DNA from 2 places in the Bradyrhizobium sp. 26S5 genome. Region 1 is predicted to be linked to the other one. Evidence: riboswitches for the same ligand, from Rfam matches in the RefSeq annotation. Region 1 holds a riboswitch; the other holds the start of a gene.
The links. A riboswitch is a leader RNA that binds a small molecule or an ion and turns the genes downstream of it on or off. The one in region 1 is predicted to bind glycine.
Positions count from the first base shown of each region.

Region 2: another riboswitch for glycine. It lies ahead of gcvT (glycine cleavage system aminomethyltransferase GcvT); the one in region 1 lies ahead of V5279_RS29010 (D-amino acid dehydrogenase).

Region 1 is NZ_CP145948.1:6,156,243-6,160,677, forward strand. It holds gene V5279_RS29005 (M20/M25/M40 family metallo-hydrolase) at 218-1,348, shown strand; glycine riboswitch at 1,441-1,547, shown strand; glycine riboswitch at 1,551-1,666, shown strand; gene V5279_RS29010 (D-amino acid dehydrogenase) at 1,732-3,039, shown strand; gene V5279_RS29015 (hypothetical protein) at 3,166-3,363, shown strand; gene V5279_RS29020 (ArgE/DapE family deacylase) at 3,360-4,435, shown strand, end outside.
Region 2 is NZ_CP145948.1:6,342,094-6,346,528, forward strand. It holds gene alaS (alanine--tRNA ligase) at 1-1,986, opposite strand, end outside; glycine riboswitch at 2,188-2,277, shown strand; gene gcvT (glycine cleavage system aminomethyltransferase GcvT) at 2,417-3,562, shown strand; gene gcvH (glycine cleavage system protein GcvH) at 3,583-3,948, shown strand; gene gcvP (aminomethyl-transferring glycine dehydrogenase) at 3,971-4,435, shown strand, end outside.

The DNA of each region.
Region 1 (4,435 bases):
CATGCGGTTCGTTATTTAGGCGAACTAACATGCTGTATGGCTTGTGAAATCGAGACTTGCACCAAGCGCAATGCGCGTCAATCGGTTTCGGGCGGGATCGGACGTACACAAACGAATGAGGCCGCGCGCCAGATTTTGGCTTTACAAATTCGTCGGCCGAGATTTTCGTAACGCGCGCGCGATGCCGGCGCGATCAAAACAACAAGAGAGAAAAACGATGAACCCAGCCAATCTTCCCTTTGATTCCGAAACAATGCTGCAGGGCCTGCGTAGCTGGGTGGAGTGCGAGAGCCCGACCTGGGATTCGGCGGCAGTCGAACGCATGCTCGACCTTGCCGCACGCGAGATGGCGATCATGGGTGCGACGATCGAGCGCATCGCCGGTCGCCAGGGCTTTGCCGGCTGCGTCCGCGCCCGTTTTCCTCATCCGAAGCAAGGCCAGCCCGGCATCCTGATATCAGGCCATCTGGACACCGTGCACCCGGTCGGCACCATCGAGAAGCTGAAGTGGCGGCGCGAAGGCAACAAGTGTTTCGGGCCCGGCATCTTCGACATGAAGGGCGGCAACTATCTGTCGGTCGAGGCGATCCGGCAATTGGCGCGCGCCTCCTTCACGACACCGCTGCCGATCACGGTGCTGTTCACCCCCGATGAAGAGGTCGGCACGCCGTCGACGCGCGACATCATCGAGGCGGAAGCCGCGCGCAACAAATATGTGCTGGTGCCGGAGCCCGGCCGTCCGAACAACGGCGTCGTCACCGGTCGCTACGCGATCGCGCGCTTCAATCTGGAAGCAACAGGCAAGCCGAGCCACGCCGGCGCGACGCTGTCGTCGGGCCGCTCCGCGATCCGCGAGATGGCCCGGCAGATCATCGCCATCGACGGCATGACCACCGAGGACTGCACGTTCTCGGTCGGCATCGTGCATGGCGGCCAATGGGTCAATTGCGTTGCGACGACCTGCACCGGCGAAGCGCTCAGCATGGCCAAGCGCCAGGCCGATCTCGACCGCGGCGTCGAGCGCATGCTGGCGCTGTCCGGCACCGCCAACGACGTGACATTCAAGGTGACGCGCGGCGTCACCCGCCCGGTGTGGGAGCCGGATGCCGGCACCATGGCGCTCTATGAAAAGGCAAAGGGCCTCGCGGCGGCGATGGGCCTCGATCTGCCGCATGGCAGCGCCGGCGGCGGCTCGGACGGCAACTTCACCGGTGCGATGGGCATCCCCACGCTCGACGGCCTCGGCGTTCGCGGCGCAGACGCGCATACGCTCAACGAACATATCGAGGTCGACAGCCTCGCCGAACGCGGCCGCCTGATGGCGGCACTGCTGGCGACGCTGGACTGACATCGATTTGCACTGCACAACACGTTGGCACTGCCGGATCGAAATTTAGCCTTGTCCAATTTTCAGGCTTCGCCTACGGTCCGGCCGTCCAACACGACGATGCGGGAGAGATCGGAGCAACAACATGCGTGTTGTTGGCTTCGGCGCCGACGGAGCAACCGCCCCGGAAACTCTCAGGCAAAAGGACTGTATCGTCAGGACGATCTGGAGAGAGACGAATATGGCCGCACATCAAGGGCCATGACGTCCACCGAAGGGGATAGTTCGCTATTGGGCTGCGGCCCGATGCGGATCAAGCTCTCAGGTACCGTGACAGATGGGGCGCCGATGCCGGTTTCACCGGTGGTTCGGCGACTCTAACCCACGGGAGCCTGAAGACTATCATGCCTCACGTTGCGATCATTGGCGCCGGCATCACCGGCGTGACGACGGCCTATGCCCTGCTCGAACGCGGCTACCGGGTGACTGTCCTCGACAGGCATCGCTACGCCGCGATGGAAACCTCGTTCGCCAATGGCGGACAGCTCTCCGCCAGCAACGCGGAAGTCTGGAACAACGCCGCGACCATTCTCAAGGGGCTGCGCTGGATGCTCAGAAGCGACGCGCCGCTCTTGATGAACCCGAAGCCGAGCTGGCACAAATATTCCTGGATCGGCGAGTTCGTCGGCCACATCGGCCGCTATCGCAGCAACACCATCGAGACCACGCGGCTCGCCATCGAAGCGCGCAAACATCTTTTCTCGATCGCACAGCGCGAGAGCATCGCCTTCGATCTCGAACGCCGCGGCATCCTGCACGTCTATCACGACAAGGCCGGCTTCGAAGCGGGCCTGCGGGTCAACACGCTGCTGCAGCAAGGCGGGCTCGACCGCCGGCCGGTGACCCCTGACGAAATCCGCACAATCGAACCTGCGCTGCAGACGGCCTGCTATGGCGGCTTCTTCACGCCGTCGGACGCGACCGGCGATATCCACAAGTTCACCCGCGGACTTGCCGACGCCTGCATCCGCCGCGGCGCGAGCTTCATCCACGAAGCCGATGTCGATGCGATCGCGCGAGGCGACGACGGCTTCCGCGTCAGTTGGAACGAAGCCGCTTCGCATGATGCTGACGTCGCGACGCGGCATGAGTTGCAGGCCGATGGCATCGTCATCTGCGCCGGGGTGGCGAGCCGTCACTTCGCTGGCATGCTGAACGACCGCGTCAATGTCTATCCGGTGAAGGGTTATTCGATCACCGTGCAGCTCGATGCGCCGCAAAGCCGCGACGCTGCGCCGACCGTCAGCCTGCTCGATGAAGCTGCGAAAATCGTCACCAGCCGGCTCGGCGCCGACCGCTTCCGCGTCGCCGGCACCGCCGAGTTCAACGGCTTCAACCGCGACATTCGCGCCGACCGGATCCAGCCGCTGGTGGACTGGGTGCGACAGCATTTCCCCGGGATCGACACCTCGAAGATCGTGCCATGGGCGGGCCTGCGCCCGATGATGCCGAACATGATGCCGGTGGTTCGCGCCGGACGGATTCCGGGCGTGTTCTACAATACGGGCCACGGTCATCTCGGCTGGACGCTCTCGGCCGCGACGGCGCAGATGGTAGCAGGGGCGATCGATGATTGGAGCGACCTCGACACGCCTTCAATGGTGCCGTCGCAGGTCGATACGACCGAGACCACCCGCGCAGCTTTCCCCTAATTACCCGGCCGAAGAGGAAGAATATGAGCGTATTTGCGTATGGCCAAGTCGGAATTCGCTGAGAAACGCCGCGTGATAGGAACTAGCGTCACAATGGGAAAAAGCGCTTCATCGCGGGAGGGGACAATGCGCATTGGGGTGGTGAGCACGCATGACATTGCGGTCCGGCGCGGGATCCTGAACGACATGGATGCCGGCAGCGATCTCTTCGGCGGACCGATGCGTAACCGCGCCACCGGCACGCGCACCGACTGCGTGCGCCGCCTTTCCAAAACAGTCAACGCTCAGCCTTCTGCACAGGGCTCCACGAAAGGCACGACATGACAACTGAGACGTTGACCAAGCCGGATCAGATTGCCGCAGAGCTGTGCGCGGCCGTCGACCGAAACTTCGACGATCAGATCGCGTTCCTGTCGCGCATGGTGCAGTTCCGCAGCTTGCGCGGACAGGAAGCGCCGCAACAACTTTGGCTGGCCGAGCAGTTCGCAAAGCGCCGCTACGACGTCGATGTGTTCAGCCTTGCGGACGTCAATCTGATGAGCCATCCGAAGGCTGCGCCAATGGACGGCATCGATCTTGCCGGATCGCAGCAGGTTGTTGCGACGAAGAACAGCAAAGGCAGCGGGCGTAGCCTGATCTTGCAAGGTCATATCGACGTGGTGCCGGAGGGGCCCGCTGACCTCTGGGACCAGCCGCCGTTCGCAGGCGCCGTGCGCGACGGCTGGATGTTCGGGCGTGGCGCGCAAGACATGAAGGCCGGTGTCTCGGCAATGATCTTCGCGCTCGATGCTATCAGAGACGCCGGCTATGCCCCGGGCGGGCGCGTCCATCTGCAGACCGTGACCGAGGAAGAGAGCACCGGCAACGGCGCATTGTCCACTCTGATGCGCGGCTATCGCGCCGACGCCTGTCTCATTCCCGAACCGACCGGACACACGCTGACGCGCGCCCAGGTCGGCGCCATCTGGTTTCGCCTGCGCGTGCGCGGCACGCCGGTGCATGTCGCCTATTCCGAGGCGGGTACGAGCGCCATCCTGTCGGCGATGCATCTGGTGCGCGCGTTCCAGGATTACACCAAAACGCTCAATGCCCGGGCGCTCGACAACAGCTGGTTCCGCACCGTCAAGAATCCGATCAAGTTCAATGTCGGGATCATCAAAGGCGGCGATTGGGCCAGTTCGACCGCGGCGTGGTGCGAGCTGGATTGCCGGCTCGGTCTGCTGCCGGGCGAGACACCGCGAGAGGCGATGCGTGGCATCGAGGAATGCCTGGCCGAGGCGCACAAGGCCGACGACTTCCTGTCCGACAATCCGGCTGAGCTCGTGTGGAGTGGTTTTCAGGCGGACCCGGCGGTGTGCGAGCCTGGCAGCGAAGCGGAAGCAGCTCTGTCGGCCGC
Region 2 (4,435 bases), 190 kb from region 1:
GGCGCTCTTGCCCATCGAGACGACGCGGACCTCGTCGCCATATTTCTCGCCGAACAGCGCGCGAGCGCCGGCCTCGCGGGCGTCGTCGACCCCCATGATGCGGGTCGTCACCTCGTCATTCTCGAGCACGACGTCGTTGGCGATGTCCTCGACCCGGGCAAGCTCGTCCGGCGTGATCGGCTTCGGATGCACGAAGTCGAAGCGCAGCCGGTCCGGCGTGACCAGCGAGCCGCGCTGGGCGATGTGATCGCCGAGCACCTGGCGCAGCGCCTCATGCAAGAGGTGCGTCGCGGAGTGGTTGGCGCGGATCGACGAACGCCTCGCGTGATCGACCTCGAGCTGCAACGCGGTGCCGACGTTGAGCGTACCCTGCTCCACCGTGCCCAGATGCACGAACAGATCGCCTGCCTTCTTCTGCGTGTCGGTGACGCGGAACTTGACGCCGTCACGCGTAAGGATGCCGATGTCGCCGACCTGGCCGCCGGACTCCGCATAGAACGGGGTCTGGTTCAACACGATCGCGCCGCTCTCGCCGGTCTTGAGAGTGCCGGTCTCGGCGCCGTCCTTGACCAGTGCCGTCACCACGCCTTCCGCGCTCTCGGTCTCATAGCCGAGGAATTCGGTCGCGCCGAGCTTCTCGCGCAGCGGAAACCAGATCGCTTCGGTCGTCGCCTCGCCCGAACCTGTCCAGGAGGCGCGCGCCTTGACGCGCTGCCGCTCCATCGCATCGGTGAACGCCGCCTGGTCGACGCTGATGCCGCGCGACTTCAGCGCGTCCTGCGTCAAATCCAGCGGGAAGCCAAAGGTATCGTACAGCGTGAACGCGGTGTCGCCGTCGAACATGTCGCCCTTCTTGAGGCCGGCGCTCTTCTCGTCGAGGATCGACAGGCCGCGCACCAGCGTCTTGCGGAAGCGCGTCTCTTCCAGCCGCAGCGTCTCCTCGATCAGCTTCTCCGCACGCACCAGGTCCGGATAGGCCTGACCCATCTCGCGGACCAGCGCCCAGACCAGCCGGTGCATCAGCGGCTCATGCGCGCCGAGCAATTGGGCATGGCGCATCGCACGGCGCATGATCCGGCGCAGCACGTAGCCGCGGCCCTCGTTCGACGGCAGCACGCCGTCGGCAATCAGGAACGCCGACGAGCGCAGATGGTCCGCGATAACCCGATACGACGCAACGGTCTGCTCGTTCGGACCGTGTCCGAGCGCGGATGCGGCCGCATCGATCAAATGGCGGAACAGATCGGTCTCGAACACGCTTTCGGCGCCTTGCAGGATCAAGGCCATGCGTTCCAGGCCCATGCCGGTGTCGATCGAGGGACGCGGCAGCGGCACGCGCTCCTCCTTCGTCACCTGGTCGAACTGCATGAACACCAGGTTCCAGAACTCGAGGAAGCGATCGCCGTCCTCCTCCGGACTGCCCGGAGGTCCGCCCCAGATATGCTCGCCGCGGTCGATGAAGATCTCGGAGCACGGACCGCACGGCCCGGTATCGCCCGCCGCCCAGAAATTGTCCGACGTCGCGATGCGGATGATGCGGTCGTCCGAGAAGCCGGCGATCTTCTTCCAATGGCCCGCCGCCTCGTCGTCGTCGTGGTAGATGGTGACGAGCAGCTTGTCCTTCTTCAGCCCGAAATCCTTGGTGACCAGGTTCCAGGCGAGCTCGATCGCGCGCTCCTTGAAGTAATCGCCGAACGAGAAGTTGCCGAGCATCTCGAAGAAGGTGAGATGGCGCGCGGTGTAGCCGACATTGTCGAGGTCGTTATGCTTGCCGCCGGCGCGCACGCACTTCTGCGCGGTGGTCGCGCGCTGATAGGAACGCTTCTCGACGCCGGTGAAGACGTTCTTGAACTGCACCATGCCGGCCGCCGTGAACATCAGGGTCGGGTCGTTGCGCGGCACCAGCGGCGACGACGGCACGATTTCGTGGCCGTTCGCCTTGAAGTAGTTCAGAAAAGTCGACCTGATGTCGTTGACGCTGCTCATGTTCATCCAATCGGAAATAGGGGCCGGTCAGCCGCAAAAAGGCGTCATTTCCGGCCGAACGCTTTTAGACAAGGCCAGCTGCGGTGTCCAGAAACTGTGCAGGCGGATCATGGGCTTGCCGCGGCAGCACAAAGCCCACTGGATAGTTGCTGCAGCTGCGTTGACAGTCTTGGCGGCGCCGTGTTTTCTACCTACCTATAGCTAAGTCACGTCGGGAGAGACCGGCCTTGCGCCGGCGCCGAAGGAGCAACCGCCCCGGAAACTCTCAGGCAAAAGGACCGCGTGACGTCTGACATCTGGAAAGAGGCGCTGGGTCATCCCCGATGCGTCCGCCGACGGGATAATACTCTCAGGCACAGCGACAGATGGGGCTTTCTGCAGGTTTCTCAAGGGGAAATAGGTCCCCTGCGGGAACCGCGAGGGCCCTGTGATGCTTGCGCGCGAAACTTCCCCGCTGAAACAGACCCCGCTGCACGCGCTGCACCTGGCGCGCGGCGCCAAGATGGTGCCGTTCGCCGGCTATGACATGCCGGTGCAATACACCGCCGGCGTGCTCAAGGAGCACTTGCACACCCGCAGCAACGCCGGCCTGTTCGACGTGTCCCACATGGGCCAGCTCGCGCTGAAGCCCAAATCCGGCAAGGTCACTGATGCAGCGCTCGCGCTGGAAAACCTGGTGCCGCAGGACATTGTCGGCATCGCGCCGGGACGGCAGCGCTACGCCCAATTCACCAATGACGACGGCGGGCTGCTCGACGATTTGATGGTCGCGAATTTCGGCGATCATCTGTTCCTGGTGGTGAACGCCGCCTGCAAGGCCGAGGACGAGGCGCATCTGCGCGCGCATCTCTCCGACGCCTGCGAAATCGTGTCGCTGGCCGACCGCGCGCTGATCGCGCTGCAGGGGCCGACAGCCGAATCGGCGCTGGCGAAACTTTGTGCAGATGTCAGTTCGATGAAATTCATGGACGCCGGCCCGCGCCGCGTCGCCGATATCGACTGTTTCGTCTCGCGCTCCGGCTACACCGGCGAGGACGGCTTTGAAATCTCGGTGCCGGCGGACAAGGCCGAAACCCTGGTCACCGCACTGCTGGACAATTCCGACGTGCTGCCGATCGGGCTCGGCGCGCGTGATAGCCTGCGGCTCGAAGCCGGGCTCTGCCTCTATGGCCATGACATCGACACCACGACGACGCCGGTCGAAGGCGCGCTGGAATGGTCGGTACAGAAGGTTCGCCGCAGCGGCGGCGGCCGCGCCGGCGGTTTTCCGGGCGCCGACAAGATCCTCGCACAGTTCGCGCAAGGCGCTTCCCGCCGCCGTGTCGGCTTGCGACCGGAAGGCCGCGCGCCGGTGCGCGAAGGCGCCGTCCTGTTCGCCGACCCGACCTCCACCGAGCCAATCGGCAAGGTGACGTCGGGCGGCTTCGGCCCGAGCCTCAATGCCCCCGTTGCGATGGGCTATCTGCCGACCTCGCTTTCCGCGCTCGACACCACCGTTTTCGCCGAGGTGCGCGGCCAGCGACTGCCGCTGAAGGTCGCCGCCACGCCCTTCGTTCCCAATACCTACAAACGCTAGACGCCAAAGGATCGATCCCCATGACGACGCTGTACACGTCCGACCACGAATGGCTCCGCATCGAGGGCGACGTCGCCACGATCGGGATCACCGACTACGCGCAATCGCAGCTCGGCGACGTCGTGTTCGTCGAATTGCCGAAGGTCGGCCGCAGCCTGAAGAAGGCCGAGGCCGCCGCCGTCGTCGAATCCGTCAAGGCCGCCTCCGACGTCTACGCGCCGATCACCGGCGAGGTGATCGAGGTCAACGAAGAACTCGCGGCCGAGCCCGCGCTGGTCAATTCGGATGCCGGCGGCAAGGCCTGGTTCTTCAAGCTGAAGATATCAGACAAGAGCGAACTCGGCGGCCTGATGGATGAGGCCGCCTACGCCGCCCACACCGCCTGAGGATCAGCCCGAGGATCAAGCCATGAACGCGCCCTTCAAGCCGATCAACGAAGCCGCCACCGATTTCGTCCGCCGCCACATCGGACCGTCGCCGCGCGACGTCAACGCGATGCTGGAGACGGTCGGCGCTGCGAGCCTGCAGGCAATGATGGACGAGACGCTGCCGGCGTCGATCCGCCAGAAGGCGCCGCTCGATCTCGGCCGCGCGCTGAGCGAGACCGAGGCGCTTTCGCATATGAGCGAGCTCGCCGCGCAGAACCAGGTGTTCACCTCGCTGATCGGCCAGGGCTATTCCGGCACCATCCTGCCCGCGGTGATCCAGCGCAACATCCTGGAGAACCCGGCCTGGTACACCGCCTACACGCCGTACCAGCCGGAGATCAGCCAGGGCCGGCTCGAAGCGCTGTTCAACTTCCAGACCATGGTCTGCGACCTCACCGGGCTCGACGTCGCCAACGCCTCGCTGCTCGACGAGGCGACCGCGGCG